Linked DNA regions of Spartinivicinus marinus. The protein of the gene in region 2 interacts with the protein of the main gene of each other region in a pairwise test. Links are inferred from orthologs where the notes say so. Each region holds a gene or a part of one and is shown on either strand. Other genes may lie near its edges.

Region 1 (7,717 bases), 570 kb from region 2 along the record:
TAATCGCTCAGTTTTAATTGCTTGCCCTAATTGGTAAACAGCCATTGCATATAATGTACTGTGGTTATATCGAGTTATAACATAGAAGTTGGGTAGTGTTACCCAATGCTCTACACCTTGTTTTCCAGTTAACTCTATAGCTCTTGCTTTTGTTTTATCTACAACAGGTGTGGCAAACTCCCAGCCCAGAGACTTAATCTGACTTATTGTTTTTTGTGGCTCTAGTTTTGGTTGTAATGCTTGCCGGTAGCTTTTCCCTGATACTTTTGCCGTTGCCAGTACAGGTTTACCTGTTTCCCAGCCATGAGATTTAAAGTAATTAGCTACACTACCAATCGCGTCTGTAGAGTTTTTCCAAATATCAACTTTCTTATCATTGTTAAAATCAATTGCAAACTTTCTAAAACTGCTGGGAATAAATTGCGGATAACCCATGGCTCCAGCATAAGAACCTTTGAGTGCTAAAGGATCTATGCCTTGTTCACGACTCATCAGTAAAAAATTTACAAGCTCCTTGCGAAAAAACGGCCCTCGCTTCGGGTGCTCAAAACCCAGTGTTGATAATGCATCCATTACCCTGAAACGGCCTGACTGACGACCATAAAAAGTTTCTACGCCAATAATCGCTACAATAATCTCTGCTGGAATACCATATTGTTGCTCAGCTCTAGTTAGTGCCTGCTGGTTCTTTTGCCAGAACTCCACACCACCTTTAATTCGTTTATTGGTTAAAAAGATTTCTCGATACTCACCCCAGGTTTTGGTTTTTTCTGCTGGGCGACTCATTGCATCGAGTATTGACTGCTTTCTTTCAACCTTGGCAAACAAGGTTTCCAGTGTGTTTCGGCTGAACTGGTGTTTAGCTTCCATTTCAGCAACAAAGTGTTCAACCACTTGCTTATCAAAAGCAGTGGATGTTGTCTGCTTAGCCATTGCCCCTAATGATAAAAGGGGAAGAGTAACCATTAAAATTGCTTTTTTTACCAAAACCATACCACTCAACTCAATCAATCTTGTAAGAACTAAGCTGATAGCTCAACTGAAAAATACTGTTTCTTATGACAGCAAAAACAACAAAAAGCTCAGCTGGTTTATTTTTTAAACAACCTTTTTCAAGCAGCTATGTTTAAATAACTATTTTCAAACAACAATACTTGCTTGTTAGGCTATAACTGTAAACTGTATAAGCAAACTTGTTACTTTAACTGCCTTATAGTTTAGGAGACGCGATTTACTATTTTATTCTAGTACTAGCAATTTATTTCTAGTGCTTAATAAGCACTATGTGGTCCGGCCTAGCAGTGTTCGATGAGTGTGAATTGACATTAAAATACCAAAACCTGCCATCAGAGTAACTATTGAGGTCCCCCCCCTACTCACTAATGGTAATGGTACACCAACCACTGGCAGCAATCCGCTAACCATCCCAATATTTACGAAAATGTATACAAAAAAAGTGAGAGTCACACTACCTGCTAACAGTTTGCCAAACAGTGTTTGTGCTTTAGCAGAAATAATAAGTCCACGTGTAATAATAACAGCATAAATACACAACAATAGCACAACGCCAATTAGCCCAAACTCTTCCGCTAATACAGCAATAATAAAGTCTGTGTGGCTCTCAGGGAGAAAATCAAGATGCGATTGGGTACCTGCTAACCAGCCTTTTCCATGTATTCCACCTGAGCCGATGGCTACTTTTGACTGAATAATGTTCCAACCAGCTCCCCAGGGATCTTTTTCAGGCTCTAAAAAAGTTAACACTCGCTGCTTTTGATACTCTCGCATGACAAAATGCCACATCACATAAACAGCAGGTACAGCAAGCATTACAGCTCCAAAAATAAAGCGCCAGCGCAAGCCTGCGAGTAGCAACACAAAAAAACCTGCCGCTGCTACTAACAACGATGTTCCCAGGTCTGGCTGCTTCGCAATTAAGCCTACTGGAATGGCTACCAACAGCAATGTACCTATAACAGCTCTAAATGAAGGAGGAACGATATGTTTTGATAGAAACCAAGCAACCACAATTGGCATGACCAGCTTCATAATTTCAGAAGGCTGGAACCGCACACTGGACATACCCGGTACGGCAATCCAGCGCTGAGCACCTTTTGCACCTGTGCCAAACAACAGTACTGCAACAAGCAGTGCTAAGCCGATTAGGTATACCCAAGGAGCCCAGCGACAAAAAATACGAGGGGGCACTTGGGCAAACAAAGCCATCACCACAAAACCAATAGCAAGATAAATCGATTGCCTGGTCATAATAGATTCGCTTTGACCACTGGCACTAAATAAAATGAATAAGCCCCCCGCTGTTAACAATAACAGAGCACCCAGTAAAATTGGATCAAGGTGGAGCTTAAACCAAAACCCCGGAGGCTTGCTTAGCTGCCCATGGGTAACAGAGGACAGTTGTCTTACATATTCTGGACTCATTCAGGCTTACTCACCGCTAATCGCTGCTCTGCCAACTTGGGTAACAAATAAGCATCTAGCACTTTACGAGCAACAGGTGCTGCAGCAGAACTTCCCCCGCCTCCATTTTCGACAATAACCGCTATCGCTATTTGTGGATTTTCAATCGGTGCAAATGCTATAAATAAACCGTGATCATGGTGGATTTTTTTTAGTTTTTTCGCATCATAACGCTCATTTTGTTTAATCCCAACCACTTGTGCTGTCCCTGTTTTTCCTGCCATGGTGTATTGTAAGTCTTTGCCTATTCGGTAATTAGCAGTACCACGGGGATCATGAACTACTTTACGCATGGACTCATTAACGAAATCCCAGTAAGCTGGGTTAGACACCTCTATTGATTTTGGAGCGGTAGGTAACTCTCGTTTTATTTCTCCAGAAGCGGACTTAAGTAGTTTGGGTTGAATCCACTTACCTCTATTAGCTATCACAGCTGTTGCCGTTGCTAGTTGTAGTGGTGTGGATAGCATATAGCCTTGGCCAATTCCACTAATTAAGGTTTCTCCAGGGAACCAAGGCACTCCTTTAACACCCTCTTTCCACTCACGAGACGGTATCAACCCCGGCCGCTGCTCAGCAACATCCATTGCTGTACGTATACCTAAACCAAACTTAGTTAAATAATCATGTAAATCATCAATCCCCATATTTAAAGCTAAGTCATAAAAATAAGTATCATTAGATACATAAACTGCTCGCTCCAAATTCACCCAGCCATGACCTCCTCGCTTCCAGTTTCGGTATAAACGAGGCTTATTGGGCAGTTTATAGTAACCAGGATCAAAAATTTTATAGCTGGGTTCCCTTACACCCAAGTCTAAAGCAGCTAGTGCCAGCATTGGCTTTATAGTTGAAGCTGGAGGATATTCTCCTAACGATGCACGATTATATAAAGGACGATCTGGGTGGTCTCTTAAAGCACTATACGTTTTATAAGGAATACCAGAAACAAATAAATTAGGGTCGTAAGCGGGCTGACTAACCATAGCGAGTATCCCACCTGTTTTAGGCTCAATTGCTACAATAGCTCCACGCTTACCAGCCAACGCCTCATACGAAACTTGTTGTAAATAGCTATCTAAATACAGAGTTAAATTAACCCCTGGCTGGGGATCCTGCTGGTTTAAAACTCTTAATACACGGCCTCTAGCGTTTGTTTCAACTTCCTGATAGCCCACCTGACCAAGCAGATCCTCTTCATAAAAACGTTCAACACCGATTTTTCCAATTGAACGCATTCCGCTATATTTTTGAGGATCAAGCTGCTTTAACTCTCTTTCATTAATTTTTCCTACATAACCAACTGCATGAGCAAAAGGTTCTGCTTGTGGATAAAAGCGAACCAGCTGGGCTTCGATCTCAACACCAGTGAAACGCTGTTCATTCACAGAGATAATGGCTATTTCTTCTTCTGTTAAACCATGCTTTAGTGGCACTGGCTCATAGGGAGCACGCCTTTTACGTAAGCGTTTATAAAAACCCTGAATTTCTTCTTCTGAAATGTTTATTAGTGTAGCCAGGTCACGCACCGTAGCATCTAAATCTTTGATGCGCTCTTTAATTAAAGACAGGTTAAAGCTTGGCTTATTATCCGCCAGCAATATGCCATGAGTGTCGTAGATCAAGCCTCGGGTTGGTGGGATTGGCTTTAAATGAATCCGATTTTCATCTGACTTAGTTGATAACTCTTTATATTGAACAACTTGTAGAACAAATAATCTTGATAGTAGTAGCCCGGTTAATAGCACCAGACAAAATGCAGCAAGAACAATCCGGTTTTTAAAGATTTTAACTTCTCGCCTATGGTCCTTCAGAGTATCCCGGTCATTCATTGCTCATCACTAATACTTGCTTTGCTTAACGGTGATAAGGGTGGTTCTGGAGAATACTCCAAGCACGATACAGCTGTTCAGCTACCAATACTCGAACCAGCGGATGAGGAAGCGTTAAAGGAGAAAGGCACCACTTTTGTTCAGCTCTAGCTAAACACTCTGGCGCCAGACCTTCCGGCCCACCCACTAATAAAGACACATTACGTCCATCTAACCGCCAACCAGACAACTGGTCAGCAAGCTGCTCTGTAGACCAGGGCTTACCAGTAAGATCTAACGCTATCACTCTGTCACTTGAGGCAATAGCGGAGAGCATCTGCTCCCCCTCTTTTTTTTGAGCCCGCTTCAAGTCGCTGCCTTTGGTACGTTTTGCTAAAGGAATTTCACAACTTTCCAGCTTACAATCAGAAGGCAGTCGCTTGGCATACTCATTATAACCAGCAACAACCCATGCAGGCATTTTAGTGCCCACAGCAATTAAGCGAACTCGCATATCAGAAAACCTTTTTACTAGTGCTGATGCTCTAAGCTAGCAGTAGAGGTTTCCCATAGCCGCTCCAGGTCATAAAATTGACGAGTAGCAGGCAACATAATATGAGTTACAACATCACCCAAGTCGACCAGCACCCACTCAGCAGAATCCTGTCCTTCAACACCTAATGGGCGAACACCATTCTCTTTGGCTTTTTCAATCACTGAATCAGCAAGGGATTTGATATGGCGGTTGGAGGTTCCACTGACAATAATCATATGATCGGTAACGCTGGTCATACCTTTCACATCGAGGCAAGTTATGTCATTCCCTTTCATATCTTCAAGGGTATCAACAACAAGCTGCTTAAGTTGTTCAGAATACATATAGGTTTTGTTAGTCCTCTTTCTTTACCAAACATAACGCCAGCTAAGCTGGCAAGTGTTACTGACGAATGTGCCCATCCCCCAGCACCACATATTTTTGCGAGGTTAAGCCCTCAAGACCTACAGGCCCTCTCGCATGAATCTTATCTGTAGAAATACCAATTTCAGCGCCAAGGCCATATTCAAAGCCATCAGCAAAACCAGTTGAGGCATTAACCATGACGGAGCTAGAATCAACCTCGGTTAAAAAAGCTCTCGCTTTTGTATAATTTTCTGTCACGATGGCATCCGTATGATGGGAGCCATAGTGATTAATATGCTCAATAGCTTCCGCCATATCAGCCACTACTTTCACTGATAATGTTGGCGCGAGGTATTCGGTATACCAGTCTTCTTCACTAGCAGGGTTCATACCAGCTACTATTGACAAGGCGCGATCACAGCCTCTTAGCTCAACCCCTTTGGCAAGATACATATCTGCTAGTTTTGGCAACAAGCTTGTTGCTTGCTGTTCATTTATTAACAATGTTTCCATTGCATTACAAACACCATAACGGCGAGTTTTCGCATTAATTGCTATTGAAATTGCTTTTTCTGGGTCTGCTTCACTATCTATATAAACATGACAAACCCCATCCAGGTGTTTTATCACTGGAACGGAGGCATCACTACTAATTCGCGCTATCAACCCTTTACCGCCACGGGGTACGATAACATCAACATATTCAGGCATGGTGATCATTTCACCCACTATCGCACGGTCAACAGTTTCAACTACCTGCACACTACCGGAAGGCAGACCCGCTTTTTCAAGACCCTGCTGGATACACTGGGCAATGGCCTGGTTTGAGTGAAAGGCTTCTGAGCCCCCTCTTAAAATGGTGGCATTACCGGACTTTAGGCATAAGCTAGCTGCATCAATGGTGACATTAGGCCGTGACTCATAAATGATCCCAATCACTCCAAGTGGAACGCGCATTTTGCCTAGTTGAATACCACTGGGCAAATACTTGAGATCAGCAATTTCACCAACAGGGTCTGGCAAACTGGCTACTTGATTTAAACCATCAATCATTGCTTCAATTCGTATGGGCGTTAGCTCTAGACGGTCAAGCAGTGCTGCATCCAACCCTTTCTGCTGGCCTTGGACTAAGTCTTGCTGATTTGCAGTAAGTAATGATGAGTGAGAAGCGCTCAACGCTTCCGCAATATGAGTTAATGCGGCATTTTTTTGCTGTGTGGGGGCTTTGGCTATTACTTTTGAAGCTTGGCGAGCTCGCTGGCCTACATCTGCCATATACGCTTTCACATCCATACAGCTATCCTAAAGTTGTTATGGTATAAATTCAAGCGCACGATTATAGCCAGCTTCCAGTCTTCTGCACATAATTTGTTAGGATAATTCAACAATTGGCGTTATAGCACCTCTTTTATGAATGTCTATAAATTAAGATTAGCAGCAGTTAACCCCCTTAGTACAAGTCGTCTTCTCGGATTGAATCCAAAATACCATCTCTAAAACGATAGACACGCTTACGATTAGAGCCCCTTTGAAAATAGTCCCACTCTTCAATAATTTGATTGGAAAAGTTATACCCTCGGTAAAAGTAGCGGCCTTTAATCCGACCAATCAGCCTGGCTCTAGTAGGCTCACCACACAGATAAGCTACCAAAGCTATGTTATCACCTTGCTCAATCGCCCCCTTTGGCTCTAAACAATTGATTCGTTTGGCAATATGGCCGCCATAGCCACCTGTTTCAATTTTTACTAGCTCATCATCTTCAAATGTCAAAATGCGAATAAATCGGCTAGAACTTGCACCATATACCCAGAACTCTTTTGTTACATAGTTTGAGGCTTCATAGCCATCATGATAGCGGCGAATATACTCAACCACGATTTCCTCTCGAATAGCAGGCTTACCACAGCGGTTAATCACTTGTCCTGTTGTATAGCCTTCTACCACCAGCTTGGTTTTGCATCGAAAAGCATAACCTGGTAAGGAAAGTGCCCAGCCAATCACTAGAGAGGTAATGATGACTATGGCTCGTGAGAAATGAAACATTGAGTTACCAATGAATATTGATTGTTAATAAGCCCTCACATAACTATACGATCAAAATTCAACCAATATTGTTTCACTCCTTTTCTATACCCACTTGCTATAAACACAAAAGCCAGGCTATACCTGGCTTTGTTCTTTATCGAAAAAAAATTGTTACGCTACTTTAACCACATATGACCCAGTCGCTCTGGTTCAAGTTTAGGCTTAGCCGCTTCGTCAGCCAGTGAACGGCGAAGAGCTCGTTCAGGCTGATCTTCTGAAGTTGCTTCCCCTCCATTAACAGACTCTGTAGAGAAGGCATACCACAAAGTAGATAAGCCGATAGCATCCGCATTAATTTCTAAAGCCGCTTTGCTGATGTTATCAGTGGTATCACAGGCAGCATGGTAGCATGGGTCAAAAGGCTCACCGGCTTTACCACCATACAGTTTAGCCTGGGCTTCAGTTTTAATCCCTTCTGCTCCAGTAAACAAGCCTCCA
Region 2 (7,864 bases):
AGCCCTAAAAACCGAGCACCATTACTCATCGTGCCAACCATCTCAAATGACTCAATACCAAAGTTTTCCAAATACTCCTTCTGGCGGTTTGGGTCTGGTTTAACGGTTGACTCTTCCTGCTCCTCTTTAGCAATATCAATTTTTACCGGAGGCAGGAAAGGACTGCGTAGGCCAGAAGCGCTATAGGCAAAAGCCTCATACGTGCTAAATTTAGGAAGTGGTGGAATCTGCCCTTTAGGCTCCCCTTGCACCTTTTCAATGTACTGCTCTAAATCAGCAAACTGGCCACTGGGAGAGCAGCCAGCCAAAACACATAGGGCGCTCAAGGCAATCAATTTCACATGCATTGGTTTGCTCATCTCGTGCCTCGTCTCCTATTGGCTTGCATCCCCAGACTTATCATGATAGCGATAAGTCTTGGCCACTATTTCCATATTCAAAATTTCAACATTATCTGCAGAAGGCTTAATACTGAAATCATGTAAGGTGACAATCCTTGGTAAACTGGCCACGGAGCTAACGAAATTACCTAAATCGTGGTAGTTGCCGCGCACACTAATATTAATCGGCAGTTCAACATAAAACTCTTGAGCTTTTTCAGGCTGCAACTGTATTGAATTAAAATATAGTCCACTACCCAAACCTGCACGACTTATGTCTTCTAACAAGCCCGGCACTTCTGTATCACTGGGCAATTGTTTCACCAATGCACCGAAGGTTTTTTCCATTTCAACCATTTGTGCTTTGTATGCATCAAGGTTAGCAGCTTGAAATGCTTTATGACGAAATTGTTCTTTTAAGGTATTTTCCTCTCCTTGAACCGTGTCATAACGTTTTTTTAAGTCGCTTAAATGAAAATAATAGCCAGCCCCTACTGCAGCTACAAAAAGAATCACCACAACAAACGCTTTTGCAAAAGCCGGCCATGATCCTATATTCTCAGGATCCAGCTCATTCAGCTGTTTTAGGGAGTCAGCAAAGCTCATTGTTCCTGCTCCTTCTTCATTTGTTCCTGAAGGGCTTTAGGGGTCGTCTGGTTAACAGTCAATACAAACTGATTAGCCAGGTCACTTTTATCTGCAGCTTTTACCGAAGTAAGGTTTGGACTGGTAAACCACTTAGAGTTATCAAAGTCTCGCATTAGATTGGAAACTCGGTTGTTAGACTCAGCAAAGCCATTAACCAACAGCTGGTTTTTCTTCATTTCCAGGGACGTAAAGTAAACACCATCAGGAACAGACTTAACCAACTCATCAAACACTCTTACAATTATTGGCCGGTTACCTTGCAGATCCTGAATAACTTTCATCCTTTCCAGTAGTTCTTCCCGTTTTTTCTTTAACTCTTTTATTTCCACAATTTTTTTATCAAGAGCAGCAATTTCTTTTTTCATAAATTCATTTCTGCTCTGCTGATAATTAATGGCGCCATTAATTTGCATATCACCTAAAAAAATCGTGATACCAGCTACTACTGCTGTTCCCAGCAAAACCATCAAAAATTGCTTTTTGCGCTCCTCGCGCAACTCTTCCCGCCATGGAAGGAGGTTTATCCGAGCCATTAGTCGAAACTCCTCATTGCCAGACCGCAAGAAATCATGAGTGAAGGGGCATCATTCATCAATGCTGCCGAGTTAACTGACCTTGCCAGCGACATGTCAGCAAAAGGATTGGCAACAACTGTTTTAGTACCGATTTTCTCCTGCACCATAGCAGCCAAACCTGGAATACAAGCTGTACCCCCTGCCAAAATAATATAGTCCACATCATTAAACTGGCTGGAAGAAAAGAAGAACTGAAGCGATCGAGATACCTGTTGCACCACAGCATCCATAAAAGGTTTCAGCACTTCAGGCTCATAATCATCAGGTAAACCACCCTGCTTTTTCGATAGCCCAGCATCTTGAAATGACAACCCATAACGGCGCTGAATTTCTTCTGTTAGCTGTTTGCCACCAAATAGCTGCTCCCGAGTATAGATAGTTTTACCATTATTCAGCACACTTAAAGTGGTCATGGTAGCGCCAATATCAACAACAGCGGCTGTTGGCTCATCCACCTCTTTCAGTTGCGACTCAAGCAGTTCAAAGGCGCGCTCCATGGCATAGGCTTCCACATCAACTACTTTAGCCGCTAGTCCTGCATGAGAAAGCACTGCTTCACGCATATCGACATTTTCTTTTCGACAGGCAGCTAACAGCACCTCAACCATTTCAGGGTTACGCTCAGCAGGGCCAACAACCTCAAAGTCGATAGACACCTCATCCAACGGGTATGGGATGTACTGATCAGCCTCTACCGTTATTTGGGTTTCCATCTCGTCTTCACTGAGGTTACCATCCATCTCAATCACTTTGGTGATAACTGCCGAGCCAGCAACAGCCACTGCAACATCTTTGCAGCCGCTTCGAGATTTTTTAAACGCTTTAGCAATGACATCCCCTACCGTCTCGATTTCATTGATATTTTTCTCAACGACAGCATTATCGGGCAGTGGCTCCACTGCATACGCTTCTACTTTGTATCGGCTGCCAGACCTGCTCAACTGAATTAGCTTGACCGAGGTTGAACTTATGTCGATACCAAGGACTGTTGGAGTTTTCTTTTTTAGCATTCCAATCACAGCCAATTTCCTATCAGCACCGGGTACTTACAAATGAAAGTTACTTTTCTACATTAAATAACAGTAGCAGTGATTCCGCAATTCTGTGAAATGCTAAAAAAGTCCTTATAATGATCAGTAAATCGCGGCACAATCACCCATGTTTACGCATAGCCATTCAATTTCGTAGGATCTAGAGGAAAGTTGTGACATTTATCAGATTTTTACTATGGGCTACTTTTCTTTCAATATGTGGCACATTCCTCATTTTAGCGAGCGCTTTCTTATACCTTAGCCCTGGTCTGCCGGATGTGGAAGCTTTACGAGAGGTTAAATTACAAACACCTCTGCGAGTTTATTCTGCTGACCAGAAACTCATTGCTGAGTTTGGTGAAAAGCGTCGAACCCCTATCAAGTATAGCGAGCTGCCAGAACTTATGATTAAAGCTTTTGTTGCAGCAGAAGATAATCGCTTTTATTCACATCATGGAGTCGACCCCAAGGGGCTCGCTAGGGCTGCAGTTCAGCTATTGCAAAGCGGCTCTATCAGGACGGGAGGAAGCACGATCACCATGCAAGTGGCAAGAAACTTCTTCCTTAGCCGCGAGCGAGTCTTTTCCCGAAAGTTCAATGAGATTTTATTAGCACTGCAAATTGAGCGAGAGCTACCTAAAGAAGAAATTTTGGAGCTTTACCTAAATAAAATTTATTTAGGTAACCGTGCCTATGGTGTAGCAGCAGCAGCGCAGGTCTATTATGGAAAAAGCCTAGATGAACTAAACCTAGCAGAAATAGCAATGATTGCAGGGCTGCCTAAAGCTCCCTCTAAATATAACCCCATTGTTAATCCAGACCGAGCCTTAGAAAGGCGCAACTGGATATTACACCGTATGAATGAGTTGGGCTTTATTGATGAGCAGCAGTACAACCAAGCAAAAGAAACATCTGTCATTGCCAAATACCATGGCCTGACTATTGAGCTTAATTCACCTTACCTTGCTGAAATGGTTAGAAAGGCTATGGTCGACCGTTATGGCCCCAACGCTTACACAGATGGTTACTCAGTGTATACGACTATTAACAGCAGTAACCAAGAAATGGCAACCCAATCGCTACAGGATGGTCTTGTTGAGTACGAATGGCGCCATGGTTATCGTGGTCCAGAAAAACAAATGCCTCCTGAGGCTGGCTTTGACCTGAAAAAGTGGCAACAAGCACTCAAGAAGGTGTCTACTATTGGTCGCCTGGTACCTGCCATTGTCACTAGTCTTGATAAAAAAACAGCCACCGTTCTCACTGAAAAAGGAGAGCAAACCTTAAACTGGGATGGGATAAAGTGGGCACGCCTTCATAAAACGGTCAACAGCTTAGGTCCAGCCCCCCAAAAAGCAGCTGATATTCTTGCTGTGGGTGATTTAATACGAACTATTCAGGTTGATGAAACCCTCTATTTAGCTCAAATTCCCAAAGTTCAAGGGGCACTGGTTTCACTACGACCAACAGATGCAGCAGTAACAGCCATAGTTGGTGGATTCGATTTTAATCTCAGCAAATTTAACCGTGCTACTCAAGCCTCTCGGCAACCAGGCTCTAACTTTAAACCATTCCTGTATAGTGCAGCTTTGGAAAATGGCTACACAGCAGCAAGCACTGTTAACGATGCGCCAATTATCTACAACAACACAAGCACCAATAAAGCCTGGCGCCCCAAAAATTCCAGTGGCAAGTTTCTTGGTCCAACTCGTTTGCGTAAAGCCCTTTACCAATCTCGTAACCTGGTCTCAATTCGACTACTACAAGCATTGGGTATTAATAAAATGCTTTCTTATGTTGATAAGTTTGGTTTTGACCCAGAAGCTCTCCCTCGAGACCTTTCTCTGTCATTAGGTAGTGGCGCAATGACTCCAATTGACCTAGCTAAAGGTTACGCCAGCTTAGCCAATGGTGGTTACCGAGTTGAACCTTACTTTATTGACCACATTGAGCACCTAGGCCAAACCGTTTATCAGGCCCAGCCTTATTTAGCAGGCTCAGTTGAGGAAGGTGAAGCATTTAAACCTGCTCCTCGTATCATGGATGAACGAGCCAATTACATTCTCTACACCATGCTGCAAGATGTAATTAAACGGGGCACGGGGCGTCGCGCGTTAGTACTGAAGCGTTCTGATATTGCAGGTAAAACAGGCACTACCAACGATCAGGTTGACGCCTGGTTTTCTGGCTTTAACAGTGACCTGACCACAACCGTTTGGGTGGGTTATGACCAGCCCTCTACTTTAGGTCGCCGCGAGTTTGGAGGTACAGCCGCATTACCCATCTGGATCAAATACATGGGGCTAGCACTAGCAGGTAAGCCTGAGCACCCTTTGAAACAGCCTGATGGACTAGTCAAAGTCAAAATTAATGCAAATACAGGCAAACCCACCCAAGCCAGCGCCCATGATACGATTTTCGAGATTTTCAGAACGGAGCTTGCGCCTAAGTACGACCCATCCAGTGAGCTGCCTGGGCTGGATGATGAAGGAGCACTGAAAACCGAAGATATCTTTTAAGGGCACCTCTAAAAATGCACTTTTTACATGATAGCTGCGTTAGCTCCGTACTCAGGTCCTCATGTATTTCTTAATACACTGCGGCCTTCCATGCGGTGCTGCCTTGCTCTCCTAAAAAAATTACTATTTTTAGAGATACCCAAAATATGTAAGAAGAGAAAATGTTACACATAAAAAAGCCTCCAATCTGGAGGCTTTTTTATTATGAGCAATAGCTACACTACAAATTATTTAATGTCAGCAATGCTTTTTAATGGGTAATGCTCAGGGTAAGGTGTTTTGGCAACACCAGAATCTACTGCTGCCTTTGCTACTGCACCAGCCACTTCACCCAACAATCGAGAGTCCATTGGTTTAGGAATAATATACTCACGGCCATAAGTCATTTGCTCACCACCATAAGCCTTGATCACTTCCTCTGGTATAGGTTGCTTAGCTAAATCTTTAATGGCATGAACTGCAGCTACTTTCATCTCTTCATTAATCACCGTAGCGCGCACATCTAGTGCACCACGGAAGATAAATGGGAAGCCAAGTACGTTATTTACTTGGTTAGGATAATCAGAACGACCCGTTGCCATAATGACATCAGAGCGAGTTTGCTTAGCTAATTCTGGCTTAATTTCTGGGTCAGGGTTAGAACATGCAAATACAACCGGGCTATCAGCCATTTTAGCCAACTGCTCTGGTTTTAGTAGGTCAGGACCAGATAAGCCAAGAAATACATCCGCACCTTCAATGGCATCATCTAAAGTTCGCTTATCAGTATCATTAGCAAAAGCAGCTTTATACTGATTTAAATCATCACGGTTGCTGTGGATAACACCCTTACGATCCAGCATCAGGATATTTTCTGGCTTCATGCCACAGCTGATTAATAATTTAGAGCATGCAATTGCAGCAGCGCCAGCTCCTAGACAAACCATTTTTGCTTCTTCAATGGTTTTACCAGCAATTTCCAAGGCATTCAGCATACCCGCTGCTGTCACGATAGCAGTACCATGTTGGTCGTCATGGAAAATTGGCACATTACAGGTTTCAATAAGTGCTTTTTCAATTTCGAAACATTCAGGTGCTTTGATGTCTTCTAAGTTAATTCCACCAAAGGTGTCGGCAATTCGTTTAACTGTATCGATAAATGCCTGAGGACTTTCAGAATCCACCTCGATATCAATTGAGTTAACACCCGCAAATTTTTTAAATAAAAGGCTCTTGCCTTCCATTACAGGCTTACTGGCCAATGCACCTAAATTACCCAAACCCAAAATTGCTGAGCCATTACTAATGACAGCAACAAGGTTACCTTTTGCTGTATATTTGTAGGCATTTTCTGGGTCTTTGGCAATTTCACGCACAGGTTCAGCTACACCTGGGCTGTAAGCCAAGGAAAGGTCACGAGAAGTTTCTGCTGCGGTGGTTAATTCAACGCTGATTTTTCCTGGTTTAGGGTAGGCATGGTAATCGAGAGCGGCTTTTTTCATATCCTCAGACATGGCGATGATTCCGGTTGTTTATTTTGTGAGAAGAAGCATATAAAAAAGGGGGGGGCCTAACAAGCTGGTAACTTCCGCAATTAGGCTGCTGCAAAACTACTGCACTATTTTCAGCCACTCACCTGCTTTTGGCTCACCACTAGGATAGTAATGATTTAGCAGTCTGAGCTGCTCAACAGCATACTCTTTTAATGCACTACGTTTAGCTAACCTTGCAATGGTTTCACCACGCCGGGCGCGAGTTAGCCTGATCCTTAAACCCTCTGCTTTTTTATAATCCTTTCTCGGAAGAACCTGAAAACTATGTATAGTTTCCAGCATATGTGGATCATAGGTTGAAAAATAGCGGCTTTGCTTAGTCGCCCCTACTAGTAAAAATACTTTGCCTTTGTAATAAATAATCGCTACGCGTTTTAACTGCCCTTGAAAGCCTGACCTAGCAATTGCAGAGTAGCCCCTTATTCGTGTTTTTTGAATGTCGTGCCCTCCCAGCATCTGGTCACTGCCAATAAGGTCGCGCACATACTCCACTGGTTGCATTTGATTTTTGATTGGGAGTAATTTCATGGCCAGTATGGCCTGCTCATTAGGTGATATAGCCACAACACTATCTGGGTTGTTTTGAATCTTCCAGCCTTTGGGAAAGGTAATTTTCAAATCCATTGGCTTATGCAAAAAGTCTCGCCCTACCCTAACACCTGCCTGTGTACTATCACCAAATGCCATACCATTAATTGCTCGCAAGTAACGATCACGACCACTATCGCCAGACACTTGTGGTGCACTATTAATCACCTGCTGTAAACGTTCATCATGCCTGGGATGAGTTGAGAAAACACCATGATATGAAACAGGTTCACGACCTTCGGCCCGTGCTTTACTGGCAGAAAATGTAGACTGATCTTTTAATACTCCAATCACATTAATCATTGCCTGAGGATTATAGTTTGCGCTAGCCAGATATTGCGCCCCTAGCCGATCAGCTTCCAATTCATGCTCTCGACCATAGCCTCTCACCACTGCGGTACCTAACAAGCTAGTGAGATCACCAGCCACTCTTACACCCGTGTAAACAGCCACAACCTGCCCAAGAATGCCAGTAGCCATGCTTGCACTGTGCTGACGAACACTGTGCCTGGCAGTTACATGCCCTACTTCATGGGCAAGTACAGCAGCTAGATCAGCTTCAGAGTTCAGATAAGCCATCAGCCCACGATG

What was found. The genes of interacting proteins can lie anywhere in the genome.
Region 1: the proteins of OQE68_RS09625 (region 2) and mrdA interact in binary tests that used the Escherichia coli proteins (3 or more experiments, as listed by UniProt). The link is inferred for Spartinivicinus marinus from one-to-one orthologs.

Annotation. Positions count from the first base shown.
Region 1 is NZ_JAPJZK010000001.1:1,571,185-1,578,901, forward strand. The notes cover bases 1,877-4,750. They hold mrdA (penicillin-binding protein 2), read right to left. Parts: upstream 4,314-4,750; coding sequence 2,439-4,313; downstream 1,877-2,438. Other genes in these bases: rodA (rod shape-determining protein RodA), read right to left, coding at 1,877-2,442; rlmH (23S rRNA (pseudouridine(1915)-N(3))-methyltransferase RlmH), read right to left, coding at 4,339-4,750. In the rest of the region: mltB (lytic murein transglycosylase B), read right to left, coding at 1-993; more of rodA, read right to left, coding at 1,282-1,876; more of rlmH, read right to left, coding at 4,751-4,806; rsfS (ribosome silencing factor), read right to left, coding at 4,824-5,171; OQE68_RS07265 (glutamate-5-semialdehyde dehydrogenase), read right to left, coding at 5,230-6,486; OQE68_RS07270 (DUF2845 domain-containing protein), read right to left, coding at 6,644-7,237; OQE68_RS07275 (M28 family metallopeptidase), read right to left, coding at 7,396-7,717. UniProt on the Escherichia coli protein: Catalyzes cross-linking of the peptidoglycan cell wall. Responsible for the determination of the rod shape of the cell. Is probably required for lateral peptidoglycan synthesis and maintenance of the correct diameter during lateral and centripetal growth.
Region 2 is NZ_JAPJZK010000001.1:2,137,923-2,145,786, forward strand. The notes cover bases 2,460-5,480. They hold OQE68_RS09625 (penicillin-binding protein 1A), read left to right. Parts: upstream 2,460-2,807; coding sequence 2,808-5,153; downstream 5,154-5,480. Other genes in these bases: OQE68_RS09620 (pilus assembly protein PilM), read right to left, coding at 2,460-2,622; OQE68_RS09630 (malic enzyme-like NAD(P)-binding protein), read right to left, coding at 5,381-5,480. In the rest of the region: OQE68_RS09605 (pilus assembly protein PilP), read right to left, coding at 1-359; OQE68_RS09610 (type IV pilus inner membrane component PilO), read right to left, coding at 375-986; OQE68_RS09615 (PilN domain-containing protein), read right to left, coding at 983-1,561; more of OQE68_RS09620, read right to left, coding at 1,561-2,459; more of OQE68_RS09630, read right to left, coding at 5,481-6,646; OQE68_RS09635 (M48 family metalloprotease), read right to left, coding at 6,743-7,864. UniProt on the Escherichia coli protein: Cell wall formation. Synthesis of cross-linked peptidoglycan from the lipid intermediates.